Regions from separate parts of the Clostridium sp. DL-VIII genome, predicted to be linked through region 2. Evidence: predicted binding sites of a transcription regulator. Region 2 holds the regulator's gene; each other region holds the start of a gene.
What was found. Region 2 encodes Rex, which represses fermentation and respiration genes when NADH is low (regulators of the CRP and FNR family bind a similar motif). Its sites were predicted from a motif close to ATTGTTAANNNNTTAACAAT; they were not measured.

Region 1: the regulator Rex is predicted to act here: its motif matches at 4,265-4,284, upstream of hypB (hydrogenase nickel incorporation protein HypB).
Region 3: the regulator Rex is predicted to act here: its motif matches at 6,859-6,878, upstream of fucO (lactaldehyde reductase).

The regions. Positions count from the first base shown of each region.
Region 1 covers NZ_CM001240.1:4,671,838-4,682,114, forward strand. Annotated here, with positions in the region: gene CDLVIII_RS21530 (GNAT family N-acetyltransferase) at 1-505, opposite strand, end outside; gene CDLVIII_RS21535 (ABC transporter ATP-binding protein) at 586-1,314, opposite strand; gene CDLVIII_RS21540 (energy-coupling factor transporter transmembrane component T) at 1,319-2,113, opposite strand; gene cbiM (cobalt transporter CbiM) at 2,139-3,134, opposite strand; gene hypB (hydrogenase nickel incorporation protein HypB) at 3,341-3,994, opposite strand; gene CDLVIII_RS21555 (DUF3842 family protein) at 4,356-4,787, shown strand; gene CDLVIII_RS21560 (cobalt transport protein CbiN) at 4,920-5,243, opposite strand; gene CDLVIII_RS21565 (energy-coupling factor ABC transporter permease) at 5,230-5,994, opposite strand; gene CDLVIII_RS21570 (energy-coupling factor ABC transporter ATP-binding protein) at 6,114-6,935, opposite strand; gene cbiQ (cobalt ECF transporter T component CbiQ) at 7,003-7,818, opposite strand; cobalamin riboswitch at 8,299-8,490, opposite strand; gene CDLVIII_RS21580 (zinc ABC transporter substrate-binding protein) at 8,570-9,466, opposite strand; gene CDLVIII_RS21585 (hypothetical protein) at 9,773-10,240, opposite strand.
Region 2 covers NZ_CM001240.1:671,780-682,056, reverse strand. Annotated here, with positions in the region: gene CDLVIII_RS03235 (C-GCAxxG-C-C family (seleno)protein) at 1-210, opposite strand, end outside; gene CDLVIII_RS03230 (NADPH-dependent butanol dehydrogenase) at 367-1,533, opposite strand; gene CDLVIII_RS03225 (3-hydroxybutyryl-CoA dehydrogenase) at 1,697-2,545, opposite strand; gene CDLVIII_RS03220 (electron transfer flavoprotein subunit alpha/FixB family protein) at 2,741-3,748, opposite strand; gene CDLVIII_RS03215 (electron transfer flavoprotein subunit beta/FixA family protein) at 3,771-4,550, opposite strand; gene CDLVIII_RS03210 (acyl-CoA dehydrogenase) at 4,564-5,703, opposite strand; gene CDLVIII_RS03205 (short-chain-enoyl-CoA hydratase) at 5,788-6,573, opposite strand; gene CDLVIII_RS03200 (redox-sensing transcriptional repressor Rex) at 6,951-7,586, opposite strand; gene CDLVIII_RS03195 (metalloregulator ArsR/SmtB family transcription factor) at 7,851-8,216, opposite strand; gene CDLVIII_RS03190 (zinc dependent phospholipase C family protein) at 8,385-8,966, opposite strand; gene CDLVIII_RS31015 (hypothetical protein) at 9,129-9,287, opposite strand; gene CDLVIII_RS03185 (mannose-1-phosphate guanylyltransferase) at 9,420-10,277, opposite strand, start outside.
Region 3 covers NZ_CM001240.1:919,101-929,377, forward strand. Annotated here, with positions in the region: gene CDLVIII_RS04220 (glycoside hydrolase family 88 protein) at 1-463, opposite strand, end outside; gene CDLVIII_RS04225 (sugar phosphate isomerase/epimerase family protein) at 944-1,783, shown strand; gene CDLVIII_RS04230 (MFS transporter) at 2,428-3,969, shown strand; gene rhaM (L-rhamnose mutarotase) at 4,095-4,409, opposite strand; gene CDLVIII_RS04240 (DeoR/GlpR family DNA-binding transcription regulator) at 4,634-5,392, shown strand; gene rhaD (rhamnulose-1-phosphate aldolase) at 5,856-6,674, shown strand; gene fucO (lactaldehyde reductase) at 6,910-8,061, shown strand; gene CDLVIII_RS04255 (ABC transporter ATP-binding protein) at 8,369-9,292, shown strand; gene CDLVIII_RS04260 (ABC transporter permease) at 9,289-9,987, shown strand; gene CDLVIII_RS04265 (TetR/AcrR family transcriptional regulator) at 9,999-10,277, shown strand, end outside.

The DNA of each region.
Region 1 (10,277 bases), 2.5 Mb from region 2:
CTGTTGGCTTTTCAGGTCCTGTTAAATCTAGTTGGTAAAAAACTAAGTCCAGCCACTTATTAAATTTATATCCTGCTTTTGTTATTGTACCTGAATACTTAAATCCAAATTTCTCATGAATTTTTATACTATTTTCATTCAGGCTGTCAATACAAGCTACCATAGTTGCATACTCTTGTTTATTAGCTATATCTATAAGCTCCTTTAATAAAAGCTTACCAAATCCTAAATTTCTATAATCCTTATGAACATATACAGAATGCTCTATTGTATATTTAAAAGCTGGATAAGTTCTAAATGAACCATATGTAGCAAAAGCAACAGCTTTACCATCTTTCTCAACTACTAATAAAGGATGTCCATCTTGTTTCTTCTCCTCATACCACTTTCTTCTACTCTCAAGAGTATGCGTCTTATAAGTATAGATTGCTGTTGTATTCAGTATGGCATCATTATAAATTTCCAAAATGTCTTTTAAATCTTTTTCAGTTGCTTCTCTTATCATTTTTTTATCCCTTCTCATATAAATTAATCTTTCTACATTTTAGCATTTTCCATACAATAAGCAAAATTCTTTTTTATCATTTATATGATATTATTATTATATAAGAAATTGCTATCATTCATTATTTCATCATAGACTCCATCTCTTATAATTGTATGTTCATTTGAAAAAACAACTGCTCTTTTAAATACTCCTTTTACATATTCAAAGTCATGGGTTGAACATAAAATTGTCTTTCCTGCCCTATTTATATTTATCATAAATTCTTTTAAAAATCTCTTTGTTTTAGGATCAAGTCCATTCATTGGTTCATCAAATATGTATACATCTGGATTCAGCACTACTACAGAAGCTATAGATACCTTTTTCTTTTCGCCTCCGCTTAAATGATACGGCTGCCTATTTCTTAATTCCTCAATATTAAGCAACTTTAAAGTGTCCTCAACTCTTTTTTTTACTTCCTCTTCATCCATTCCCATCTGCCTTGGTCCAAATGCAATTTCATCATAAACATTTGAGCAAAAAAGCTGTACATCAGAGTTTTGAAACACAAAACCTATTTTTTTATGGAAAGATTTTGAAAATTGTTCGTTTTGCAGTTTCTTATCATTTATTTCTTCTCCTGCAAATAAATAGCTTCCGCTATCTGGTGTTATTAATCCATTAATTAGCTTCATTAATGTGGACTTTCCACTTCCATTGACTCCTATTAAGGCAGCTGCTTCTCCTTCCTCAATATGAAGATTTATATTTTTAAGTGCGAAAACTTTATTTTCATATGAATAAGAAACATTATTAATATCAATCATTAAATCACAACCTATCAAAGTAAAAATATGCTAGTATAAAAATAATATTGCAAATAATACAAATATAATCTAATAACTTAAATTTAAAATTCTTATATACCTTGTATGTTCCTGTAAAACCTCTACATTCCATTGCACCATACATTTCTTCTGACATTTCTTTAGATATTATAAACATAGTTCCAACAATACCAGAAAGTGAAGTACTCTTATTACTGCTCCTGCCAACAGACCTTAACTTAAGTGCATAAACCATATTTAATGAAAACTCACCTAAAACTAATATATATTTTATTGTAGTATCAAGTACGAATATAAACATATCTGGCACCCTAAGAAGCTTTAAAGAGCCGGTAAGATCATTCCATTGTGTAGTAAAGGCTAATACATTAACCGAAGCAACAGAAACTAAAATCTTTAATGAAATCATTAAAGCATTATTGCCATAACCTAAAAAAAGTGAGGGTAACAGAATTATAAAAGTAAAAATTGCCACTCCAAAACTTACCCTTAAAATATATTTTATTTCATTAATACTTAAAAAATTAATTATTACAAGCATCAATACATTAGATATCAAAACAAAAGTAAAACTTTTTGTCATTGAAACAAATATTATTAGTATAAATGTTGACATGAGCTTAAGCAAAGCATTAAACTCAAGTTTACTTGACTTATATTCAGTTTGCCTTCTAAATCTAGTAAGCACACTTAATATAGAAAGAATGCTTTTATTTATAAAAGCATCCTTATCTTTTTTGGGCATATAATCATCTTTCTTCAAAAGCCATTCTGGCATCTATAACTTCCTCTCTCACTAAAATTTAACCATTAATACCATTATCTTTTCTCATACTGGCTATTATCCTGAATACTATTAAAAATATTGCAACTCCAGCGATTGCTGATAAAATATATCCAAAACTATCTGGCATGCCTTGGACAGAATAATCCCGCATCAATGCACTAAAATTAAATCCATTTTCCATTCCTTTTGGTACAAATCCTAAGGCTTTACCGCCTACAACTACAGAATTTATTTCATCAGTCCCCCATTCACCCCAAGCCGTACCAGTTGCTAATAAACCTAAAGGTGATAAACATATAAGTGCTATTATTAAAGCATATATTGGTTTAGTTTTTTTAGCTGAACCGTCATATACGATGTCAGGTGAAACTTTTCTTATAAAACTCAACACTCCAATAGTTATAATTGCTTCTAAAATTCCTGCAACTGCAAGATGCGGAATAAGCATTGCCGGTATAGAAATTGATAACGGATATGGGCAATATAAAGGCATACCTGCTGCATCCTTAAAAAGTAATGGCTGTATACCAAGCTCTATTGAAGCAAACAATGCACCAGCATTAATACCAACATACGAACCGATTAAAGCTCCAATATATTCCCCTCTCTCTGATTTAATTCTTTCCTTTAAAAACTTGTAAATATAATATCCTACAAATGGAATAATAAAAGCCATATTAAATGAATTTGCTCCAAATGCCAAAACTCCGCCATCTCCAAATAGTAACGCTTGAATCAAAAGTGCCACCGTTATAGAAATGCATGCTGCCTCAGGGCCTAAAAGAATAGCTAGCAAAGTTCCACCTACAGCATGTCCTGTTGTTCCTCCTGGTAATGGCACATTAAACATCATTGTTAAAAATGAAAGAGAGGCGCCTATCCCCATAAGCGGCATTTTCTTTTTTGTTATTTCTTTTTTTACTGTCTTTATTGATTTTGCCCAAACTGGAATCATTACAGCTCCTATAACCGCACAGGTAGCCGGACTTAAATAATTATCTGGAATATGCATTCTTTAATCCTCCTCTAACTTCAATAAAAAAACAAAACCACAAAAAGCGATCACTAATTAAACTTAAAAGTAATCAACCTTCGTGGTTATAATTCAAACTAATATTTTATATTTATTAAATTTTAATTCCTAAATTTACGTATGCCCTCGTGACACACATAATATATTACTACAATCTGTGCACTTTGTAAATATCAACTTGATTTCTAGCCTTTGTTTTTTACTTTCTCCTCAATATATTTAGCAAATGAATTTAATCCTTCTCCTGTTCTTGAAGATATCCTAAAAACGTTAGCTGATTCATTTAAAAGCTTAACATTTTGTTCTGTTTTATCCACATCAAAATCAAAATACTCCATCATGTCATACTTATTCAATATAACTACATCCGCTGTTGAAAACAATAGTGGATATTTTTCAACTTTATCATCACCTTCTGGAATACTTAAAATAGCAATCTTAAAATCTTCTCCAATATCAAATTCAGCAGGGCAAACAAGATTCCCTACATTCTCAATAAAGATTATATCAATTTCTTCTAAATCAAAATATTCTAATATATTCTTAATGGATACTGCTTCTATATGGCACGCTCCCTCAGTATTTAGCTGAATAACAGGAATTCCAAGTGAATCAATTTTTTCTGCATCTAATTGTCCCGCAATATCTCCTTCTACCACAGCAATATTATATTTATCTTTTAACTTTTTTATTAATTCTATAATCAAGCTCGTCTTCCCCGTCCCAGGTGAGCCCATGACATTTACTAAATATACATTTTTACTTTTCAAAATCTCTTTAATTTCTTTACTGCAATCTTCATTATTTTCTGCAACCTGCTTTAGAACTTTAATTTTCATTCATTCACCTCTCGTATCTGAAATTTTCTAATAACATACTCACCTTATCTTTCTAATAAATATATAGAGTACTTTTTCTTTACTTTATAATAAGGCACATGAAAATAAATGACAAGTCCAAAGTTACCATGGATATTTTTCATCAATTCTCACTATTATAATTGTGAAGAGTTTTGTAGGCAGCACATCTATCCACATCCATAAAAACACTTGACTTAGAGTTAACTTAAAGGTATAAAATGATATCATGCACAAGAAAACAAAAAAAATGTTGTTTATAGTTTATCAGTATTTAATCTATAGATTAATCACTTTCATTAAATTCTGTGCCTTAATCATAGCGAAAGGAATGATCATTAATATGAAAATTGCTGTAATAGACGCGCAAGGCGCAGGTCTTGGCCAAAACATCATAAAGAGAATTCGTAGAGAAATAGACAATGATGTTTATATTATTGCACTTGGTACAAACTCCTTTGCCACATCAAAAATGGTACAAGCAGGTGCAAATGTTGGTATAAGCGGAGAAAGAGCAATCAGTTCATTTTGTAAGACAGCTAAAATAGATAGCATAATAGGACCAATCGGAATGATTTGTAGTGGAGGCATAAACGGAGAAATTACCTCTATGATTTCCAATGCAATATTTAATATGGATTGTACTAAATATATTCTTCCACTACAAAAGCATGACATTTATATTCCTGGAACAAGAAATCTACAAATCAGAGATATAGTTGAAGAGATTATCTTTGATATTAAGAATCGCTTAACAGATATAAATAAGAATTAAGCTGACTCTATCGTCAGCTCTCAATTAAACTTTTTCTTTACTTTTATATTTCTAGTTGCTCCACTTTTTATGTTATTGTTACACATATATAGCTTATGTTCGCGATTTTGCCCTTTATCTCTCATCTAGGTATTATTTAGTTTTATTCTTCTCCTTTTCTATTTTATTTCTTTCCACTAATCTGCCCATTAAAAAGGCAATTACTCCAACTCCAATACCTGTCTGTACACAGAAAAGCAAGCTCTCTACCTCTCCTGGCAATTCCCCACCAATCCAAGTTTCCATAACTGGCTTAAACCATGGCTTATACTCAGTACCTGTAATCTCCGAAACTACTTTGCTTCCTGCATCATCAGATCCACCAAATTCTGCTCCTTTTAATGTAAATAAAGGGATAACTGCTATAATCGCAGCAATTGTTAATAGACTTATAACTGTCTTTTTAGTCTTCGACACTATTTTTCCCTCCCTTCACTAATCCGAGGCCTGCCAATTCAGATTTTGCATATGTTTCAAGGCCTATTATAATAACTACTGTTAGAATTCCTTCGATAATTGCAAGTGGAACTTGTGTTGGCGCAAATACTGCAAGGAATTTAGCTGCTGATGCCATAACACCACCATTTTCTGATGGATATGCTAGTGCAAGCTGAAAACTTGTTATACAATAAGTAAATACATCACCAATTGATGCCGCTAGGAAAATCCCTACATATTTATTGATTTTGAGTATTTGACATAATTTATATATTCCGTAAGAAACAAATGGGCCTGCAATAGCCATAGAAAATGTATTAGCACCAAGAGTAGTTATTCCTCCATGAGCAAGCAAAATCGCCTGGAAAATAAGTACAATGATTCCTAAAATACTAACTGCGGCTGGTCCAAACAATATTGCACCAAGTCCAGTACCAGTCATATGTGAGCAGCTTCCTGTTACTGATGGAATCTTTAAAGATGAAAGTACAAATACAAATGCTCCAGCCATGGCCAAAATTGTGATTGATCTACGATGCTCAGACACTGTTTTCTTAATTGATAAATAGCCGGTCACTAAAAATGGAACACATACAACACCCCATATAATGCAAAATTGTGGTGGAAGATATCCTTCCATAATGTGCATGGCATTAGCTGCTGGAGCCACTCCAAACACTAAAGCAAATGCTGCTGCTAAAGCAACAATTCTCTTTTCTTTTTTATTCATTTTTCTCCCCCTCCAAAAGCTTCTGATATTTATATAACCAAAAGCTAAATAATAAAATCATATAAATTCAGCTGAAGTATAGAACTCCATCTTAAAAATTTTATTTATAATCCATATTCTCATAGTATGTCTTTAAATTCCTGTATGCTTTTAGGATAGGCTTTTATATCTTTTAAAATCTGTTTTTCTACAAGAGATTCATAAACCTCAATTAGGGTTGGCTGTTTTAAATTTGCCGCTTTTAAAATTCCCATATTTTGAAATATCTCAAGTGGTGATCCATCTGCAATAATTTTTCCTTCACTAAACACTAGGACTCTTTCAGCCCATCTATATGCAAAATCCACATCATGTGTAGAAATAAGCATTGTCTTTCCTTCAGCTCCAAGCTTTAGCAAGACTTCTTCTAACATCATTGCATTTAATGGATCCAAAGCCGCTGTTGGTTCATCAAAAATTACAATTTCTGATTTCATTGCAATAATATCAGCAATACTAACACGTTTCTTTTCACCGCCACTTAAATAATGAGGCGGGCGATCTTTTAAATTACAAATATTCATATATTCCAGAGCTTCATCAACTCGTTTTAATACTTCTTCTTTTGGAAGTTTTAAATTCATAGGTCCAAAGCCAACTTCAGCCTTAACTGTAGATGCGATAATTTGATTGTCAGCATCTTGAAATACAATTCCTATATTCTTTCTAAGTTCATTTAAATTTTTTTTATTAATAACCATATCCCTGTAAATAATTTTCCCCTGCTCAGGTGTAAGTACACCATCTACGTTTAAGAAAAAGGTAGACTTTCCCGAACCGTTTGAGCCAATGACAGCAATTTTGTCACCCTCATAAATATCCACACTTACTCCATCTACGGCAGATTTTCCATTTCCATAGGTATAATATAAATCTTCAATTTTTAGTATTAACTTCTTCATGATTTTTCCTTTCTAAGCGTATGAAAATAAATAACCAGCAAATGCACTTGCTATTTTGGAATGTTTTTTATCTTGTAAAGCTCCAAAGCAAAATCAAAAAAATTATAAATAATATTGCAAAAACAATTTGTATTATTTCTATTTTTTTATCTTCTTCTAAAAATACAAGTTCTCCATCATAACATCTAGCTTCCATAGCATCATAATAAGCATTTGCTTTCTTAAGTGAAATAATAAGCATGTTACTTGCTATACTTCCAAAGGTATAGCAAGAAGTTCTAAAATCACAATAACCTTGGCGCGACTTTGCAGAATTTTTCATTTTAGCGGAGACGTCCATTAAAATAAATATGTAGCGATAAATAAGGCTCATCAATTCCACAATAATCTTTGGCACATGCGCGTTTCTAAGCACAGAAATAATCTCAAAAGTTGGAGTTGATAATGTCATCATCTGTAGAGCACTAATAGCTGCAAAAATTTTTAAAATTAAAAATGTCATTTTCTTAAGCTGAATAATTGAAGTAAATACATAACCAAATCCAAGATATAAGTTATACTGTCCTATTGGCTGTTTTGAAAAATCAATGGCAATAGTAAAAGTACTAAGTAAAATAAAAGTAATTGGAATTGCCAGTATTGGCAAGTATTCAGTTAATGGGATCTCACCTTTAATAACTGTAACATATGCCATTGTAATTATTACTGCAATAGATACATATGGATTATCAAATGCAATGCAAAGAATTAGTGTTAAAATTGATAGATATACTTTAAATACAGCGTTCCACTTTCTAATTTTTGAAGCATAAGCATAAAAATCAATTGAATATCCTTCTCCATGTTTATGTCCAATTTTATGGTTATTGATAGTCTTTCCCATCTCACATCTCCCTTGTATTTTGGTCATTATACAGATAAACAAATCAAGAACTTGATTTATTACTTGTAATTTTTAGATTGAGTGAACTAATAAAGAAACCATATATAATTATAAGTAACAAGTTAAGGATGAAATCTCTCTTTAGAAAGATTTCCCAAATATACTTTTTGAAAAGCGTATAGGCTTTTCTTTCTTAACTCATAACTTATAACTCTTAACTCATTAAGATTGTCACCGCTTTTGTTATTACCTTAACTTATAAAAAAGTATACGTTATAAGTCTGGTTCATATGTTGCATATCTGAATTTTATGCAAAATAAAAAGTCCTTCTAACAAAAGGGTTAAAAAGACATAATAAAACCTGTTCACTCATATAAAATGCACAAATAAACTGTTATTAAAACGCTCCCCCTATCACTCGTAGAGTTTAGTCACATAAAAAAATAACAAGGCAATATACCATTATATTTTCCATGTGCCTTACGGTGCCAAATATAGGCAGGTCTTCTGACTTAAGAATTATCATTCGAATACGCCTTCCCTATTTCTAAGTGACATAATATGTATTCAAACTCCTCCAATACAGCTACGGGATAGTTTAGGATTCTCACCTAATTCCCTTTTAATCAACTAAAATTTATTTTAATCAAACCTATATTTTCTTATTAAATTTTACTTTCTCAACTATGTTTTTATATTATATCATAAATTGTTTATGGTAACCAATGAAAGTTTTTTATTATATAGATTTTATTCTTTTTCTAAGCATTGATATATTTGATCTAAATTATATCTCATAGCTTCTATATAATCCTTGTCATCTTCTTTTGATTCTAACGTCAATATTGGCACAACAACAGCTCCAACCTCATTAGCCAAAGTTTCTGAAACTTTTGGGCTAGCAAGTTCCTCAGAAAAAACAGTACTTATATTATTTTCTCTGCAGAAATTAACCAAATCCTCCAATTGTTTAGGAGTGGGTTCCCCTTCAGCAAATAAATTTTCTACTGATTTCTGAGTTAATCCAAAATCTCTGCATAGATATCCAAAGGCAGCATGTCCTGTTACAAAATCTTTTTTACTTAATTTATCAAATTTAGGTTGATATTCATTATATAAATCCTCTAATTCGCCTTTAAATTTATTATAATTTTCTTCGTAATAATCTTTATTCTTTTCATCTAATTTAACTAAAGTATTTTTTATATTTTCAGATTGTATTTCTGCATTCTTTAAACTAAGCCAACTGTGAGGATCAATAGCATTATCTTCTTTCCTAGCTTGTACTCCTTCACTTGAATCTACAATAAGTATATCTTTATCCTTAATAGTATCATTGACTTTATCCACCCACGTCTCCATGCCTAAGCCATTATAAATAAAGGCCTTTCCTTTAGTTAATTCCTCAAAATCCTTAGTTTTAGGCTCATAATCATGCGGCTCTACATTATCTGGAACTAAACACGTAATATCCACTTTGTCTCCTGCAATCTCTTCTGCAAATTCCTTTAGGGGATATATAGAAACCACAATACTTAACTTACCGTCTTCTGCCTTTTGCGCTGTAGTTTTTGTATCAGCTCCACATCCTATTAATGTAATACCAATTAAGCTAGCTAAAACTCCTGAAATAATTTTCTTTTTCACACTTGCACCTCCACATGCATATGATTTGCATTTGCATTTTACATTTAATAAAATTACTATTCCAAGGCAAATATGTCAATACCAATTAAACATAACCTATTTACTTCTTGCTTTTTCAGAATTTTAGAGATGTAGTTTTATATATTCTACAAAATTGCAAAATGAAGTGATGATATTCCTGATGTGAAATACAAATGTGATATAAAAAAATTAAAATGCATATAGATTTGAAAGAAAATGGACTGCTTTTATATGCTTATTTTATAAATTTTAGCAGGATATAAATTATAATATCCTGCTTTATATTTACTTAGAATGATAATATTTTGATCTAACTTCACTTGTAAAACCATAATCAATAATAACAGGTTTTCCTTTTATTATTCCCCAATTATTTTTTCGCTCGAAGTCACCTAGCAGCAAATCATAACTTTTTCGTATATTTTGCATTTTATCTAAGTTTCTTAGTTCATTTTTATTCGAAACTTTAAAATAATTACATATATCTAAAATATTATTTACTCGCTTTGCTTTTTCCATTATTAAATAGCTAAAATCCTCTGATACTTGTATGACCTTTGCAAATAAATCCGATTTGTCACAACACGAAATTTTGTACTCATTTTTATTTTGTTCAATACCAGCTTTATTTTTTGCTATTTTAATTACATAACCATTACCTAAATCAAATACATTCCTGCAGGAACCAGAACCAATATATCTATAATATCCTTTTTGTATATTTAACATAATTTGATTAAATACACTTGTCATTAAAAACACCTGCTTCATGATAATCTCTTTATAGTCT
Region 2 (10,277 bases):
TGTAAACATTGCTCCTATTACACCAATGGAACCAGTTATAACTCCACAAACGTCTCCTGTTGCCATTCCACCTCCAAAACCCGCCATAACTTTTAGTGTTTCTTCTGACAAATTTAAATTATATTCTTCGTTAGCTGCATACATAATACACTCTGCACAATTTAAGTCATATTCCTCTGTCCAATATTTCATGGCTGTTTCCTTTAACATTCTCATCTCTCCTATCGAAAATAATTATTCTTTAATATATTATATCACTCAATCTGAATCTCCGCCTTCTAATTTATCAAAAATAAACTAAAAAAATTGACTGGGTCAGAGTTAATCTTATCAATTAATCTGTCTCAGTCATTATTACATTATTTATTAGAATTCGACTTTGTTTCCATAATATACACACTCAAATATTTTCTTCATCTCATCCTTATTTATTTGTCTTGGATTTGAACCTGTGCAAGCATCTCCAATTGCTCTTTCTGAAATCAAATCAACTTTTGCTTTAAATTCCTCTTCATCAATTCCATATTCTTTTAATGTGCTTGGAATTGCCATTTTCTTATTTAATTCCTTTATTAAACTTGTCAATGAGTCTACCAACTCATCATCGCTTGTACCACTTAACCCTAATCTTTTAGCTATCTTCGCATATCTATCTAAGGCAGCTTTTTTGTTAAAGTCAATTACATATGGTAGATATATAGCATTTGCGCATCCATGAGGTATATGGAATACAGCTCCTGTCTTATGAGCCATACTATGAGTTATTCCTAGTAATGCATTAGAAAATGCCATACCCGCCAAACATTGAGCATAGTGCATTTGCTCTCTAGCATCCTTGTCTCCGTCATAAGATTTTAGCAAGTATTCATTAATCATTTCAATAGCTTGTAGAGCTAATGGATCAGTAAATGGTGAATGTAATGTGGCTACATACGCTTCAATTGCGTGAGTTAAAGCATCCATTCCTGTATGCGCTGTTAATTTAGCTGGCATTGTTTCTGCTAACTCTGAATCTACTATTGCTACATCTGGAGTTATATTAAAATCAGCTAAAGGATATTTTATTTCAGTCTTATAATCTGTGATTACAGAAAATGCTGTCACTTCTGTGGCAGTACCACTTGTTGATGGTATTGCTAAAAATTTAGCCTTACTTCTTAACTCTGGTATTGTAAAGGGATCTTTTATATCATCAAAAGTCTTTTCTGGATGTTCATAGAATACCCACATCGCCTTTGCTGCATCTATAGGCGATCCTCCACCCATAGCAATTATCCAGTCAGGTTTAAAATCTCTCATTACTTCAGCGCCTTTAAGCACTGTTTCAACTGATGGATCAGGTTCTATTCCTTCGATTAATTTGACTTCTATTCCAGCTTCCTTTAAATACTCTAAAGCCTTGTCAACAAAACCAAACTTTTTCATGGAACCTCCACCAAGTGCTAATACTGCTCTCTGGCCTTTAAGAGTTTTCAATTGTTCTAAGCATCCTTTTCCATAATAAATGTCTCTTGGTAATGTAAATCTCATCATAGTTTCAATAACCCTCCCTAAAATATATACTAACGGAAATATTCACAATTTTCCCATTATTTATATATTTCTATATAAATCCTCAAAATCCTTTACCTGTAAAAAACAAATTAAAAAAATTCTCAAAAGAATATCTTCTTTTGAGAATTTTTAAGACTATATATTATTTAGAATAATCATAGAATCCTTTTCCTGATTTTCTTCCAAGCCATCCAGCTCTAACATACTTTCTTAGTAAACTACTAGCTCTGTATTTGCTATCTCCTGTTTCAGTAAGTAAAACATCCATAATAGCTAAACATACATCAAGACCAATAAGATCTCCTAAAGCTAAAGGTCCCATTGGGTGATTAGCTCCAAGTTTCATAGCTGCATCGATATCTTCCACTGAAGCAACACCTTCTTGTAATATGAAAGTAGCTTCATTAATCATTGGAATTAAAATTCTATTTACTACAAATCCTGGTGCTTCAGCAACTTCTACTGGAGTCTTTTCAATTGCTTCTGATATTTCCTTAACAGTATTAAAAGTTTCTTGAGAAGTTGCAGCTCCTCTTATAACTTCAACAAGCTTCATTATTGGAGCTGGATTAAAGAAATGCATTCCTATAACTTTATCTGGTCTCTTTGTAGCTGAAGCAACTTCAGTAATTGATAAAGATGATGTATTTGAAGCTAAAATTGTTTCTGGCTTACAAATTCCATCTAATTCAGCAAAGATTTCTTTCTTTATTTTCATGTTTTCAATAGCAGCTTCAACTACTAAGTCACAATCAGCAGCTAACTTCATATCAGTTGTTCCTGAAATTCTTGAAAGTATAGCTTCTTTATCAGCTTCAGCCATCTTTCCTTTAGCAACTTGCTTATCTAAGCCTTTAGCTATTCCTGCTATTCCTCTATCAACAAATTCGTCCTTTATGTCTCTTACTATTACTTCACAACCATGTTGAGCGAATGCTTGAACAATACCAGCACCCATAGTTCCTGCACCAAGTACAAAAATCTTTTTCATAGATTATTCCTCCTCAAAACTTTTATTATAGATATCCTTAGTTAAAATAAATCAATTTTAACTAAGGATTAAATTAACAACAAAATTCTTGTTAAATAATTATTAACCATGTTAACAAATTGTTTTTCTTGTTATATTATTAACCATCAAAAGGAAACTACAATATCAAAAACAAATTATAAAGAACAGGTTAAATTATTCAGCACTCTTTATTTCTTTAACTTGAGCAATTAATTCTGGTACTACTTTATTAAGATCTCCAACAATTGCATAATCTGCAATCTTCATTATTGGAGCTGAATCATCTTTATTAACAGCAATGATTAAATCTGAATCCTGCATACCTGCAACGTGTTGAATTGCTCCTGAAATACCACAAGCTATATAAATTTGAGGTCTAACAGTTTTACCAGTTTGACCAACTTGGTATGCTCCATCAATCCATCCTTTTTCTACAGCTGCTCTTGATCCTGCTACAGTTCCGCCTAAAGCATCAGCTAATTCTTTTAGTAATTGGAAATTTTCTTTATTTCCAACTCCTCTACCACCTGATACTATGAAATCTGCTTCAGCTATATCTACGATATCTTTCTTAGCTTTAATAATTTCTAGAACTTTTGTTCTAACATCACTATCAGCTAATTTAACTTCAACTTTTTCAATTTTGCAGTTTGCTCCATCAGTGTTGATTTTAGCAAAAACTCCTGGTCTTACTGTAGCCATTTGTGGTCTATGTTCTGGACAAGCTATTGTTGCCATTAAGTTACCACCAAATGCAGGTCTTGTAGCTAAAAGATCACCATTTTCAACATCAACATCGATTGATGTACAGTCAGCTGTTAATCCAGTTGTTAATCTAGCTGCTATTCTTGGACCTAAATCTCTTCCTATAAAAGTAGCTCCTACAAATAATATTCCTGGTTTTCTTTCACTTGCTAAATCGCAAATAACCTTAGTATACGCATCAGTTGTATAATGTTCTAAATTTTTATCATCAGCAACTAAAACTTCATCAGCTCCGTGCTGTGCTAAAGTTTTTGCTAATTCTTCTATATTGCTACCTAATAATACGGCAGTTAATTTTACTCCTAGTTTATCTGCTACTGTTCTACCTTCACCAAGTAGTTCTAAAGATACTTTTTGTAATTCGCCTTCTCTTTGTTCGGCAAAGACCCAAACGCCTTTGTAATCTGCTATATTCATAATAAATTACCCTCCTATTATCTTAGATGTAGTGTTTTTCTTTTAATTTTCCTACAACATAATATGCTGCATTTTTAGGTGTTTCTCTAACGTATTCTCCTGCACCTTTAACTTCTTTAGTCATTGACTTCTTAACCTTTGTAGGTGAACCTTTAAGTCCTAATTCAGATACATCTACATCTATATCAGCTGCACTCATAACTTTGATTTCATCATCAGAAGTTGCGAATATATTTGCAACATTCATATATCTAGTTTCATTTAATTCTTCGATTGCAGTTAATAGACATGGAGTTTTAACTTCTACCACTTGGTGTCCGTCTTCTAATGCTCTATTTACTATTAATGAACTTCCTTCAACTTTAACATCTTGAACATAAGTTACTTGAGGAATTGCTAAATGTTCAGCTATTTCTGGACCTACTTGTGCAGTATCTCCATCAATCGCTTGTCTTCCAGCAAATACTATATCATAATCTAATTTTGCAATAACTCCAGCTAATGCCTTTGAAGTAGCTAAAGTATCAGCTCCCCCAAGTGCTCTATCTGTTAATAGGATAGCTTCATCAGCTCCCATACATAATGCTTCTCTTAAAACTGCTTTAGCCATTGGAAGTCCCATACTAATAACTGTAACTTTTCCGCCAACTTGCTCTTTTAATTGTAATGCACCTTCTAAAGCATGCTTATCCTCTGGATTCATGATTGATGGAACTCCATCTCTAATTAATGTACCAGTTTTAGGATCTATTTTTACTGCTGTAGTATCTGGAACTTGTTTTACACAAACTACTATATTCATTATCAATGTCCTCCTATCTTAAAATGCTTCCAGCGATAACCATCTTTTGAACTTCTGAAGTTCCCTCGTAGATTTCGCATATTTTAGCATCTCTCATCATTCTTTCTACTGGATATTCCTTAGTATATCCGTATCCACCAAAGATTTGCACTGCTTTAGTTGTAACTTCCATTGCAACATCTGCAGCAAACAATTTAGCTCTTGCAGCATCTACTGAGTATGGTTCTCCAGCTTGCTTCTTGCATGCTGCCTTGTATACTAAATGTTGAGCTGCTTGTATTTTAACATCCATTTCAGCTATATACCATTGTAATCCTTGGAATGCTGAAAGTGGCTTACCAAATTGCTTTCTTTCTTTCATATAGTTAACAGCTTCTTCAAATGCTCCTTCTGCAATACCTAATGCTTGAGCTGCAATACCAATTCTTCCTCCATCAAGAGTCTTCATTGCTATTCCGAATCCCTTACCTTCTTTTCCAATTAAGTTTTCTTTTGGTACTATACAATTTTCCATAACTAATTCTGTAGTAGAAGATGCTCTAATACCCATCTTGTTTTCTAATTTTCCTATTGAGAATCCTGGGAATGATTTTTCTACGATAAATGCAGAAATTCCTTTTGTTCCTTGGCTCTTATCTGTCATAGCAAATATTATGAAAGTTTCAGCAACTCCACCATTTGTTATGAATATTTTTGAACCATTTAATACATAATGGTCTCCTTCTAGCACAGCACTTGTTTGTTGTCCTGCTGCATCTGTTCCAGCACCTGGCTCAGTTAAACCAAAAGCACCTAATTTTTTACCACTACAAAGCTCTGGTAAATATTTTGCTTTTTGTTCTGGAGTACCATGTTCATTTATTACTGATGCACATAATGATGTATGAGCTGAAAGTATAACTCCTGTTGTACCACAAACTTTTGATAATTCTTCTACAGCGATTATGTATGAAAGTACATCTCCGCCAGCTCCTCCAACTTCCTTAGAAAATGGGATACCCATCATTCCAATCTTTGCCATCTTTTTAACATTTTCCATAGGGAATCTTTCTGTTTCATCGATTTCTGCAGCTATTGGTTTAACTTCATTTACTGCGAATTCTCTAACCATTTGTTGTACTAATTCTTGTTCTCTAGTTAATTGGAAATTCATTAAATTACCCTCCTTGTTAATTAAACCTATTTGATAACAACTATATATAAATCTTTAATAGATTTTTAACTTAATCTTTAAAAATTATTTATTTTTGAAGTTCTTTTCTGCTCTTCTTTCTAAGAATGCAGTCATTCCCTCTGTTTGATCTTCAGTTGCAAAACATTTACCAAAGTCTTCTGCTTCTATTAGGATAGCAGAATCTATGTCAACTTGCATTCCTCTATCTATAGCATCTTTGCAATATGCAACTGCTTTTGGAGCATTAGCTGCAATTTTATTTGCCATAGCCTTTGCTTCATCCATTAAACTTTCTAATGGAACTACCTTATTTACTAGACCTATTCTGTAAGCTTCTTCGGCTTTTATTAAATCACAAGTATAGATTAATTCTTTTGCCTTTCCAGGTCCTACAATTCTTGCTAATCTTTGAGTCCCACCAAATCCAGGTGTTATTCCAAGTCCTGCCTCTGGTTGACCAAATCTAGCCTTTTCTGAAGCTATTCGTATGTCACATGACATAGCAAGCTCACATCCGCCGCCAAGAGCAAATCCTGACACAGCTGCAATAACTGGCTTATCCAATTTTTCTAATCTTCTGAAAACATTGTTTCCTAAGATTCCAAATTCTTTACCTTGTTCTTCATTAAGATCCTTCATTTCTGCAATGTCCGCTCCAGCTACAAAGGATTTTTCACCAGCACCAGTTAATACAACTGCGTATACATTGCTGTCTTTCTCTAAATCTTCTAAAACAGCATCCAAATCTTTTAGAGTCTCTGAATTTAATGCATTTAATGCTTTTGGCCTATTGATTGTAACAATAGCTAAATGTCCTTCTTTCTCAAGAATCACATTTTTTAATTCCATGTTAAGGTCCTCCTTCAAACTTGCTTACTTATTTTTTTAATTTTCATACTATTTTTGATATTTTTAAATTCATTTGTTATATTATTAACAAATGAATTTAAAAAAATATTAAAGCAACCACGCCTTAAGTAAAATTATAATACGTCATTGAGTTATTTGCAATAAAATATTATGTTTTAATACAAGTTTTTACTTATAAACATATGAAAAAAATTAATAAGCCAGTAATTATCTCAGTATTCTCGTTATAAAACAAAATGTGTTTGCTAAATGTCAAACACATTCATCAAACACACTAAATGTACTATACCACAAAATAACATAGAATATTGATTTACTATTATATATATCTATATTAAAACATTATACTATTAATTTTAATTATCACTTTCATTCAATAGGTAAATTAAAGTTAGCAAACTTTCGCTTAAATGAACATTTTCTACCTTCACATAATCTGGAACAATTAAATCAACAGGTGCAAAATTCCAGATTCCTCTTATACCACCTTTTATCAATTCATCAGCAACTGTTTGTGCATTCTTTCTTGGAACACAGATTATTCCTATATCTATTCTACGCGAACTTAATACAGATGACATTTCATCTATGTCCATGATTTCCACATTTCTAATTTTCATTCCTATAAGCTTAGGATTAGCGTCAAATATAGCAGTTATTTTAAACCCTAAATTTTCAAATCTTGAATAATTCGAAACTGCTTGCCCTATATTACCTGCACCAATCAATGCTGCTTCATATCCCCTATTCAATCCTAAAATAGAGCTAACTTCATTATATAGCTCTTTGACATTATATCCATATCCCTGTTGTCCGAAATCACCAAAGCAATTTAAATCTTGACGAATTTGTGACGCAGTAAATCCTATTTTTTCACCTAATTCTTTTGAAGAAATTCTATCTACATCATTTCTCATAAGCTCTTCAAGGTATCTATGATATTTTGGCAATCTTTTAATAACTGCCATAGATATATTTTTATTTTTCTCCATATTACTTCTCCTACCTAAATAATTTTTTAACTATATAAATCAGTTCGTGCAATTGATATTACTTCCTACCACAACCATGATTAATCTATTTTTTAACAATATGCACCTGATATTCCTATCTCTCAATTTAACTAACTATTATGATTTTACCATACTTCTCCGATTTTATGTCAATGTTAATTTAATTATTTATAAAATTTATAGACTATTTCCAAAAACGTATTTAAGTAGCCTATGATTACAAATAAATCTTAATTTAGTTAATCATTCCATTATATGTTCAAAGCCTTGATTAAATATTCCCTTTATATGTTCATCATCTAATGAATAATATACAACCTTACCCACTCTCTTAAATTTTACAAGTCTTGCCGCCTTTAATGTCCTTAATTGGTGGGATACTGCAGATTGACTCACTCCTAAAACTGCTGCCAAATCACATACACACATATCTGCCTCAAATAGAGCACATAATAACTTAACTCTTGTCGAATCTCCAAAAGCTTTAAATAATTCTGCCAAATCATATAAAACTTCATCTTTAGGCAACAAATCTTTAACCTTTGACACAACATCTTCATGTATAACATTACAATTGCAGCTTTCAACAATTTCTTCATTATTAGTCATAATTATCCTCCTCAAGGGCATGAACACGTGTCCATATATTTACTGAATTATATTACGATTATTATATTTATGCAACAACTATTTTGTAAAAGCCATAACTTACATGAAAAGTAACAAAAAATACCCCAAAATAACATCCTATCATTTTGAGATATTTTAAGCTCTATCCTAAATTACTTTACTCACCTTATTATCATTAAAGAAAACATTATTTAAAATCATATTTAGCACACTATCACAAACATAATATGAAAATGTTAAATCATTCTTATAATCTATTATTCCATCATACTGTTTTTGTAACTGCAATATAAATTCTTTCATATTACTTGGATCTATATTAGTATTTATAATTCTCGCATGCTTGAAATTTTTAGCTAACTTCGCTAATTTATTTTCATATGCCATATGCTGCCTAACTGCACTAGTGCTTTTAAATTCCCATCTATAATAATGCGGAGCACAAAAAAAATCACATAAAAAGTGACATATTACTCCAAGTTCTTCACTAAACTTTCCAATGCTCATATCATAATAAATATCTTCCAAAGTTAGTCCTGATAAATATATAATTTTCTCAACCACCATGTCTATACTTTCATCAAAGTAATGCTTCATAAATTTATATTTAGGTACACAATCAGGTTTCACGCACCCCCATATGAACCTTTTATTATTAATTAAATAAATACTTTTTGTGTTAGCATATTTGATAATATTCTCAGCCATAACCTTGTGAGTGTTAATCATCAAAGCTTAATCACATCCTCTACATTTCACTTTATATAATTCTATAGATATGTTTATTTTCTATATATTATTTCTTCAATATAATCCAAATTTAATTTGTACCCTTATGATAATACTCCAAGTACAAATTTACAATAGTTAATTTCAGAATTTATTCAAGTATTATCTGTTCATGAAACCAATTTTATCAAGATTAGCTATTGAGTTTTTTATTATATTTTTAGAATTTATTTTTTTCATTCTGCTAACATATATGTTTGTTATTAAATTCCTTATATTAAATCGGTTAGTTAATTTTTTCATAGAAGTTATTGTTCTCATTCCTATATCCCCTTGCTTACTATGTTATTAATTCAAATTTATATTATAAGAAACTTCTTAATTACAGACATATTAATAAAATACAATTAAGCCGTTTCAAAATAATTAATATATATTGAAACAGCTCATTTATTATAGGAACTTATTAAATTGCTCTTCTTCGTTGAGTTTATTTAACAGATGTTTTATTTCTTGATCCTTATTTTTATCCATTACTAGTATCACATCTCCAGCATCTACTACAACCAAATCCTTAATTCCAAATCCAATTATTAAATTTTTATCACCAAAAATAGAGCAATTCTCACAATCATCAACATAAACATTTTTAGATATACTATTATTCCTATAAGTGTCTAACAATCTGCTTAAAGCTCCAAAGCTTCCCATATCATCCCAATTGAAATCACATTTTATGACATATGCTTTTCTTGTTCTCTGCATAACTCCAAAATCAATTGATATTCCATCTATAAGCTCATATTGTTCTTTAACTACCTCATCTTCTTTTTCTTCTCCTAAGTTTTTATATATTTCCATTAATGATTTATGCAATTTAGGTAGATATTTTTCTATTTCTCTTAAAATAACATCTGCTCTAAATATGAACATACCAGAATTCCATAAATAAGTTCCTTTTAATACAAAATCCTTAGCAACCTCTGAATTTGGCTTTTCTGTGAATCTAGCAATCCTATAAGTTGGTATATTTCCATTTGTCCTCTCTCCCATTTCTATATAACCATAGCCAGTTTCTGGTCTACTTGGTTCGATTCCAAGTGTAACAATACATCTTCTCTTATTTGCCATCTCAATTGCTTGAGATAACGTATCTATATAATTCTTTTCACCTTGAATATAATGATCTGATGGCAATACAACCATAATTGCATTAGCATCTTGTTTTAATAACTTCACTGCCGATAAACCAATGCAAGTAGCAGTCTCCTTATTGGCAGGCTCTACAAAAATATTTTCTTCCTTAATCCC
Region 3 (10,277 bases), 250 kb from region 2:
ATCTAACACCTTGTCTGTCTCCGTTTGCGCTAGTAACATGCTGGAAACCGCCTTCTTTAGTTCTTGGGAGACAATCAATAAGCCAGTCAGCCCATTTCAAGCAAAGGTTTTCAAATTCCTTATTAGGGCTTGTTTCTAATAAATTTATTAGAGTTAATAAAGGTGCTGTTGTATTAATATTTTTGGATGGTAAGCCATTATCTATATTTGTTTTATACCAATTATTTAAAAAGTCTAAATACTTTTTACTTTTATCATGTTTATCTAACTTTAACAATCCATATAATCCAACGCCTTGCGGCCAATCCCATTCTTGAATTCCAAAGTCTCTTGGAAACATTCCAATAGCTTCTCCGCCATCTTTAGTTAATTTTTCTTCATCGGCTGGACGATCTAAGTTTATGAGTTTATCAACTACTAAATCAAGCTTTGCACGAATTTCTTTTTCTGTTAATTTCATCATATATCACCTCATATATTTTATTGCTAGAAAGTATTATGGAATATTCTTTCTATTTTATATTCTAATAGTAATTATTATAAAATCGAGAATATAATATCAATCAATAAATAACTGATTGAATAAATATAGCTTTAATGTAAATGTATAAGTTTGCAATCATTAGTATGATTTATAAATTTATTATAGAATTAAGATTATTTTTGATCTCAATATAAATTATACATCAGAAAACAAAATAAATCTACATAAAACAAAAATACAAAGAAGAAAATATCAGTAAAATATCAATGATATATTTAAAGGATGTTAATAATAAGACAACTGCAATCATTGTAAAATGGGTAATGATCTGATTAAATGCGCGGGTATGAATGCATTTTGATTTATGTTGATTTTAAAAAGAATCACACAAAAAACTGTTGAGTTTTGATTGAACGAGTTATATAATTAAAATTATCATTTATGGAAAGGAAGAATATTATGAGAATTGGAATTAGAGGACATGATATTGGAAACTATAGACTAGATCAAATAGGACAAATAATGAATGATAAAAAGCTTAAAAGTGTACAATTTGTCCCAAAGAAAATAATATCAGAGTTTGAGGTTACAAAAGGAAGTATGACACCAGGAATGGCTCAATATATTAATGAAACATTTCAAAAGTATGGAATTAATATAAGTATACTTGGATGTTATATTAACTTAGCAAATCCAGATGACAAAGAACTTAATGAATTATTAGACATGTTTAAGGAACATATACGCTTTGCAAAATACCTGGGCTGCAATATTGTGGGTACTGAGACAGGAGCTTTAAATAGAGAATATATTTATACAGAAAAAAATAATACAGAAGAAGCTTTTCAAAGATCATTAAATTCAATAAAAGCTCTTGTAGAGGAAGCTGAGAAATTTGGGGTTTCAGTTGGGATAGAGGGAGTTACAAAACATGTGATGAACACTCCAGAGAGATTAAAGAGGGCACTAGATAGTGTTAAATCAAATAATCTGCAAGTGATTTTTGATCCTATTAACTTTATAGATGAAAGTAATTATGAAAGACAAGATGAAATAATAAAAAGATCATTTGAATTGTTTGGTGAAAAAATATCAATAATACATGCAAAGGATTTTGTTTATAAAGATGGAAAGGTGCAGCAGGTTTCAATAGGAAAAGGACAATTTAATTATCCGCTGTTATTATCCTTAGTCAAAAAAAGAAAGCCTTATATAGATATAATACTTGAAGATACAATACCGGAAGATTTGGATTCAAGTATAAAATATATTGAGGAAGTTTATAACAGCTTATTATAAATTTATTTATATGTAGGGTTAGATTTGATTTTAATATATATACAAAGAGTTTGGCGTAAATAAAAGAGGCGTAGGGAAATCCTAGGCTTCTTTTATTTTATATTAAAAGAATTAAAAATATATAATGAATGAATAAAAATGAATTGTAGTAAATGTTAAAAACAAAAGTATGACTAAAAAATAAGTCCTAAATGATTGGAAAAAGATTATTCAAATATGATTTTAAAGATAAAACTAACATAAACAAATAAAAACAAAAGAAAATACAAGAAAATATATTGACTTTGTGTTGGAATCAAAGTAATATATAAATATAGAGGATGTAAATGTTTTAAGTAACCGATAACAAATTTAGGATACTCGGGGGGAATAGCTATGGTAGATAGAACTCTATAGAGAAAAAACAAATATATTGAAAGAATTAATTACATTTGATAATTCCATCAAGGTGTACAAGTTAAGTTAAATTTATGAAAAATAAAGAGCTCATATCAAATAAGGTTATTTATGATTTATAACAGAGTAATCAGATATTAAATTTATTATAGTATGGTGAATTTTAATCTTGTTTTTTATATTATAAAAACGTTAACACTTAAATACTATGTAAAAAATAAAATTTATAATATATTTTAGGAGGAAATATGAGTAAGAAAGATGGAAAAATAAGATTTATAAATTATTTTTCTTATGGAATGAATGATTTCATAGGAGCAGGAGCATTTGCATTAACAAGTGCATGGTTATTATATTTTTATACAACTTTTTGCGGATTAACACCAATTCAAGCGAGTTCAATATTTGCGTTGGCCCGTATAGTAGATGCAGTAGCAAGTCCGACAATGGGATTTATAACAGACAACTTCCACAAAACTGCACTTGGAAGAAAGTTTGGAAGAAGAAAATTCTTTTTACTAGCAGCAATACCTTTAATAATTGTATATTCAGCTATTTGGGTTAGTGGTTTCTCTTATGTTTATTATGTTGCGACTTATATAGCATTTGAAATCGTCTATACGATGGTACTTATACCTTATGATACTTTGGCAGCAGAAATGACATCAGATTTTAAAGTTCGTGCGAAACTTACTAGTGCGAGAATGTATATTGCTCAATTTTCAGCTTTTCTAGCTGCATTTTTACCAGGAAGACTTATAAATGCATTAGGAAAAGAATCTCCACAATCATTTTTGATTGCTGGTGGAATTTTTACTGTAATATTTATATGTGTTTTAATTCTTGTATACACATTCACTTGGGAAAGGTCTTTAGAAGAAATAGAAATATTAGAAGGAAGACATTCAAAGGAAAAATTATCATTTGGGCAAAATGTAATGAAAATTTACATAGATTTAATTACAACTCTTAAAATTAAAACTTTTAGAGCTCATTTAGGAATGTACATTGGAGGGTATTTAGCACAGGATACATTTAATGCAGTTTTTACTTATTTTATAGTATTTGCATTATTTAAGGGGGCTATTGTAGCATCAAACTTATTAGCATTAATGTATATATTCCAAATAGCGGGAGTTGGTATAGCAACTTATTGCACATTGAAATTAAGTCCTGGTGGGGCATTTAGAGTTGTATCACTAATATTCTTTGTAAGTATTATAGGATATTTAATAGTATATAAAACAGTTCCTGACAGTCTTGTTGCATTATATATTGTATCAGCTGTGGCTGGACTTGGAAGAGGTGGAATAAACTTTGTTCCTTGGAATAACTATACTTTTGTTCCTGATGTAGATGAAATAGTGTCTGCTGATAGAAGAGAAGGTGTATTTGCTGGATTTATGAGTCTTTTACGTAAAGCTTCACAAGCACTTGCTGTTTTCTTAGTTGGAGTTGTATTACAAGAATTCAACTTTAAATCTGGATCAACAACAGCACAACCTCCAGAAGCATTAACAGCTATGGCGGTTATATTAATAGCAGCACCAGCAATACTACTTATATATGGTATAATATCATCATATAAATTCAAAGTATCTCATAAAACACATGAAATACTTAAGAAAGAAATTGCAAGATTAAAAGATGGTGGATTAAAAGAGGATGTAGATTCAGAAACTCGTGAAACAGTTGAGGAATTAACAGGATTAAATTACGAGAATGTATGGGGAAATAACAAGGTAGGTTATAGAAACTGGAGAAGATATAAAGAAAATCAAAAAGCTTAAATATATAGAATTATATAATATAGCAAGAAAATAGCCTGCACCAAGAAGTGTAGGCTATTTTCTTTCTGTATATTTTAAAATTGCAATTAAAGTCACTTTTGTTTATGAAAGTAAAACTTTAATAATTACTTTAAATTAAATACCTTAGATAATTCTATAGATACAGGACTGTTATCTGGATTAGTTTCCATTATATCTTTCATAAATTCCCACCATTTTTTGCAGGCTTCTGTTTCTGCAATTTGATCCCATAATTCTTCACTTTCCATTTCTACATAAGAAAATAAGTAATTGGTCTCTTTATCATGAAATATTAGATATGTCGAGGCTCCATGAGATTTTAATTCCTTTACAAGTTCTGGCCAGATTTCATTATGTCGTTTTTCATATTCTTTTTCCTTACCTTCAAATAATTTCATTTTAAAAGCTTTTTGTATCATAGCTATTCTCCTTCGAAAATAATAATATATGTACATTATATAGCTCTTCTTAAAAAATGGTCAATAATTAATTTTGATTTATATTGTATTATCTGTGTTGATTTGGTATATTGGATATAAATTAATTAAGTATCAAATAATAAATATGTAATTTTAATTATTTGAAATATGATTTAAAATATAAATGTATGGAAGTTGTGAAATGAATAGAAGGAGGAAATAGAATGTTACCTAGAGAAAGGTTAGAAATAATAAAAGCAATAGCATTAAAAGAAAAAAAGGTATATGTATCGAAGTTAAGTGAAAAGTTTGATGTGACAGAGGAAACTATAAGAAGAGATTTAGAAAAGTTAGAATTACAAGGCATAGTAACTAGAAGCTATGGTGGTGCAATATTAAATGCGGAAAAAACAAATGAAGACATACCTTTTTATAAAAGATCAAAAACTAACATAGAAAGCAAGCAATATATAGCAGCAAAAGCTGTAGAATTTATCAAAGAAGGTAGTACAATAGTTGCTGATTGCAGTTCAACAGTTCTTGAAACCTTAAAGATGATTAAAAACAGAAATGATGTAACAGTCATAACAAATTCTATTGAGGTGCTTCAAGAATTAAATCAATCGGATTTAAATATTATATCAACTGGTGGCAGTGTAATACAACGTTCTTTATCATTGCAAGGTCCTATAACACAAAATACTATAAGAAAATATAACGTTGATATAGCACTTGTAAGCTGTAAAGGTATAGACCTTGAAAAAGGAATACTTGATTCAAATGAGGCAGAGGCAGAAATTAAGAGAACTATGATCAAACAATCTAATAAAGTAATATTATTAGTTGACCATTCTAAATATGATAAAACATCATTTGTAAAGCTTTTTGATTATGAAAATATAGATTATATAATTACAGATGAGGAACTAAAAGAGGAATGGATAAATTTATTGCATTCATATAATATTGAAGTTGTATTTTAATTAAAAACCTAGTGTAGAAAATGATCAGCTGTAAATTGTAAAAAATGATTTACAGCTGATCATTTTTTAAAAAATAAAGTCATATATCTGGATTGAACTAGAATAATCACATTTATATTAAAAACATAAATACAAACTTAATAATAATGTTGAGTTGAAAAAGACATGCAAATAAAAACAAAGAAAAACAACAAAAAACAATTGTGTTTGACTAAAAAATGAAGTATAATTAAAGAAGTTAGAGGGGATATATCTATTTGTTATTTGAGATAGATATAGCGCTCATATCTATAAATAAAGGTTACGCGCATTTATCATCACACAATAACTTATAATTTTTACAGAATTAATAAGTTTATTTGGAAAATTGAGAGTAATGAGAGAAATTCAAATGGAATTATCAGAATAAAGATTTAAAGCAAAAATCTAAAAATCAATTATAAATATGAAAGTAGGAGAAAGCATGGCAATAGAAGATATGAAATTTATAGAGAACTTTAAAAAAATCACCAATGATGCTTGGCTAAAAGGTTGGCATGAAAGAAATGGTGGAAACATAACTTATAGATTAACAGAAGATGAAGTAGTAGCAATTGGTGGATTTATTAATGAAGATTCAAAGTATACTCCAATTGGTGTAACTGTTAAAAATCTTGCTAATGAATATTTTTTAGTAACTGGAAGTGGAAAATTCATAAGAAACATGGAAATTTCATTAGAAGAAAATGCGGGAATAATTAAAATAGATGAAAAGGGAGAAAACTATAAAATAGTTTGGGGACTAAAGAATGAAGCGAAACCAACAAGTGAATTAGATTCACATTTAATGAGTCATTCTATAAAGGTAGAAAAAACAAATGGGGCTCACAGAGTTATAATGCATTCTCATACAACTAATGTAATAGCATTAACATTTGTATTACCATTAGATGGAGTAGTATTTACTAGAGAGCTTTGGGAAATGGCAACAGAATGTCCAGTAGTATTTCCAAGTGGAATTGGAGTAGTTCCTTGGATGGTTCCAGGTGGAGCTGCTATTGCAGAAGTTACAGGTGAGCTAATGAAGAGACATGATGTTGTTATTTGGGCACATCATGGAATGTTCTGCTCAGGAGAAACATTAGATTTAACTTTTGGACTTATGGACACAGTTGAAAAGTCAGCTGAAATTTTAGTTAAAGTATTATCTATGGGTGGAAAAAAGCAAACTATAACTTCTCAAAACTTTAGAGATTTAGCAAAGGATTTTAATGTTACTATCTCAGAAGATTATTTAGGTTAATAGAGTTATTTGAGGCTAAGCTATGAAAAAATTTTTGGTATGAGCCTACTTCTCCGTATTCAGCAATAGCCTTAGATAACTTGTTAATATATTATAATATAAAAAAATTACCCTTGAGAATTCTCAAGGGTAATAAAAAAATCTTCAATTAATAAATATATTTGGATAAATTTTTTTTGTACGAACAGTTAATTATTTAACAATAAATTAAATATAAAAAGGGAGATTGATTTTTATGTCAAACAGAATGGTTTTAAATGAGACAAGCTATATAGGCGCAGGTGTTATTGAAAACATTATCACAGAAGCTAAAATAAGAAGGTATAAAAAGGCATTAGTTGTAACAGATAAAGATTTAATTAAATTTAATGTAGCTACTAAAGTAACAGATTTATTAAAAGCAAATAATTTGGATTTTGAAATATTTGATGAAGTAAAAGCTAATCCAACTATAAATGTAGTTTTAGCAGGTATAGATAAATTTAAAGCAGCTGGTGCAGATTATTTAATTGCAATAGGTGGAGGATCATCAATTGATACAGCGAAGGCTATTGGAATAATCATTAATAATCCTGAATTTTCAGATGTGAGAAGTCTTGAAGGAGCAGTAGAGACAAAAAATAAATGTGTTGATATTATAGCAGTTCCAACAACAGCAGGAACAGCAGCAGAAGTTACAATTAATTATGTAATAACTGATGAAGAAAAGAAACGTAAATTTGTATGTGTTGATCCACATGATATTCCAGTTATAGCAGTTGTTGATTCGGAAATGATGTCATCAATGCCAAAAGGATTAACAGCGGCAACAGGCATGGATGCATTAACTCATGCAATTGAAGGATATATTACAAAGGGAGCTTGGGAATTGACCGATGCACTACATTTAAAAGCTATTGAAATTATTTCACGTTCACTTAGAAGTGCAGTAAACAATGAACCAAAGGGAAGAGAAGATATGGCTGTTGGACAATATGTTGCGGGTATGGGTTTTAGTAATGTAGGTCTTGGTATAGTTCATGGAATGGCGCATCCACTTGGAGCATTTTACGATACTCCACATGGAATTGCTAATGCAGTAATTTTACCATATGTTATGGAATACAATGCACAAGCAACTGGCGAAAAATATAGAGAAATTGCTAGAGCAATGGGAGTTCAAGGTGTAGACAATATGTCTCAGGATGAATACAGAAAAGCAGCTATTGATGCGGTTAAAAAACTTTCAGAGGATGTTAGAATACCTAAGACATTAAAGGAAATTGGCGTAAAGGAAGAAGATTTAAAGGCGCTTGCAGAATCAGCTATGGCAGATGCATGTACTCCAGGTAATCCAAGGGATACAAATGTATCAGAGATTTTAGAAATATATAAATCAATATATTAAAATAAGAGTAATTTAAATTTATAAGGAGCTATTTCAATAGCGGACTGAAATCCTTTATTGAAATAGCTCCTTTTTGGACATTAAAAATAGTTTCTATGTATATCTCTCTTTAATTAAAGAAGAGTTTTATATATTGAGGGAAATGAGTAGTAAATGGTTTCATAGAGATCAGGAATCTAATAATAATGATAAGAATAAATAAAAAAATATGAATATTTAGTATTGCGTTTTATAATTTCCAATGTTATACTTCAATTAAGGTACTGGAGTACCCTAATTGAAGTATAACATTGGAGGTGTCTACGTTTTGTCAATAATACAAACGAAGAAGTTAACAAAGAGTTACGGATCAAAAAATAGTGTTTATGATATTAATCTGACAGCTAATGAAGGTGAAATATATGGTTTTTTAGGATTAAACGGTGCAGGAAAAACAACAACAATGCGGATGTTGCTTAAAATGATTAATCCTACATCTGGTGAAATTTATTACTCTGGACAATCAATTTCAAAGCTGCCTTCTGAATTTTGGAATCAGGTTGGTTACTTAATTGAAACCCCACATGCTTATCCAAACTTTACTGTAGAAGAAAATCTTATATTATATGCAAAGCAAAGACTAATACCCGATTCAGAAATTAAGAAACGAATTGATAACATCTCACAGCAGCTATTGTTAGATAATTATCGTCAGGTTAAGGTAAAAGATCTTTCATTAGGAAACAATCAGAAAATTGGATTATCTAAGGCGCTTATTCATAGGCCAAAAATTCTTTTGTTAGACGAACCAACAAACGGATTGGATCCGGAGGGGCTTGTAGTTGTTCGTAAGTCTTTATTAGAAATGGCTAAAAATGGGACAACTATTTTTATTTCAAGCCATCTATTAGATGAGATGGAAAAGCTGGTAAGTCGAATTGGGATATTAGCACATGGATGCCTGCTACGAGAATTAAATTTTTCAGAATTTGAAACCTGTAGAGAATCCAAGCTTTACATAAAAACGGATGGCTCTGTCGAGAATCTTGCTGATTACCTTGCTACAAAAAACTTGCAATGCACATCAGTAAGTGAAGAGGAAATACTTGTTTCGAATATACCTATTAACCAATATTCTGCTTTATTACATCAGTTAGAAAATCAGAAATTGAATCCAATGATTTTTCAATCTGTAAATGAAAGTTTAGAAGAATTCTTTCTTAGAACAATTAAGGAGGGCAAATCATTATGAAACAGATATGGTCAATGACTAAAATTGAGTTTTATAAAATAGTACGAGGTCATATACCAATTTATATTTTAGCTTTTTATAGCTTTTTGTTACTTATCCATATGCAGGATAAAACGTGGGAAGAATTTTTGAAAAATACTTTTTTTATGTATTCTACTGTTATTGGATTGATGGGTTTTGGTATTTTAAGCAGCTGGGTATTTGGTAGAGAGTATCAGGATCAAACTTTTAAAGATCTTTTATCATTGCCAATTTCTCGCACAAGTTTGGTATGTTCAAAATTTTTTGCTTTAGGATTATGTTTTTTAGGCATAACGGTATTAGCAATTGGTGCGACATTTGCCATAGGCTTGAGCTTAGATTTGACAAATTTTGATGTGTTATTGACTGGAACTCTTCTAAAAAGGTTAGGGATAGTAACACTCTATAATTGTAGTCTTAGTTTTCTATTTCCTCTTATCGCCAGCATGACACGGGGAATTTTGGCTCCAGTTAGTACTTCATTTGTAGCTATAATTATAGCTGCCATTTTTGGATCACAGCCGTTAGGCCGTTATATCCCATGGACAATTTCTGGAATATATTTGAATAATCCTCAGCTTATTAATTGGATCAGTAAATTGACGATTCTTGTTATTTTATTTATTGGTGTTTATGGTACTATATTATGGTGGAATTATGTAGACCAAAAATAGGAGGTTGTATCATGAACAATAATGCTAGTAGACGCCGTGGCGCTATACTTGAAAATGCAATTTTAGATGAGGCTTGGTTATTGCTTAATAAAATGGGATATAGCAAATTGACAATGGATGACGTAGCTCGCGCTGCAAAAACCAACAAAAATGCTATTTATCGCCGATGGCCACAAAAATGTTATCTTATTTTTGCCGCTTTAAGCCGACATCTACCATCAATAGAATTAGAAGTCAGTGATCATGGTTCGCTAAGAGAAGATTTAATTGCCTTATTTAATGTTTTAAAT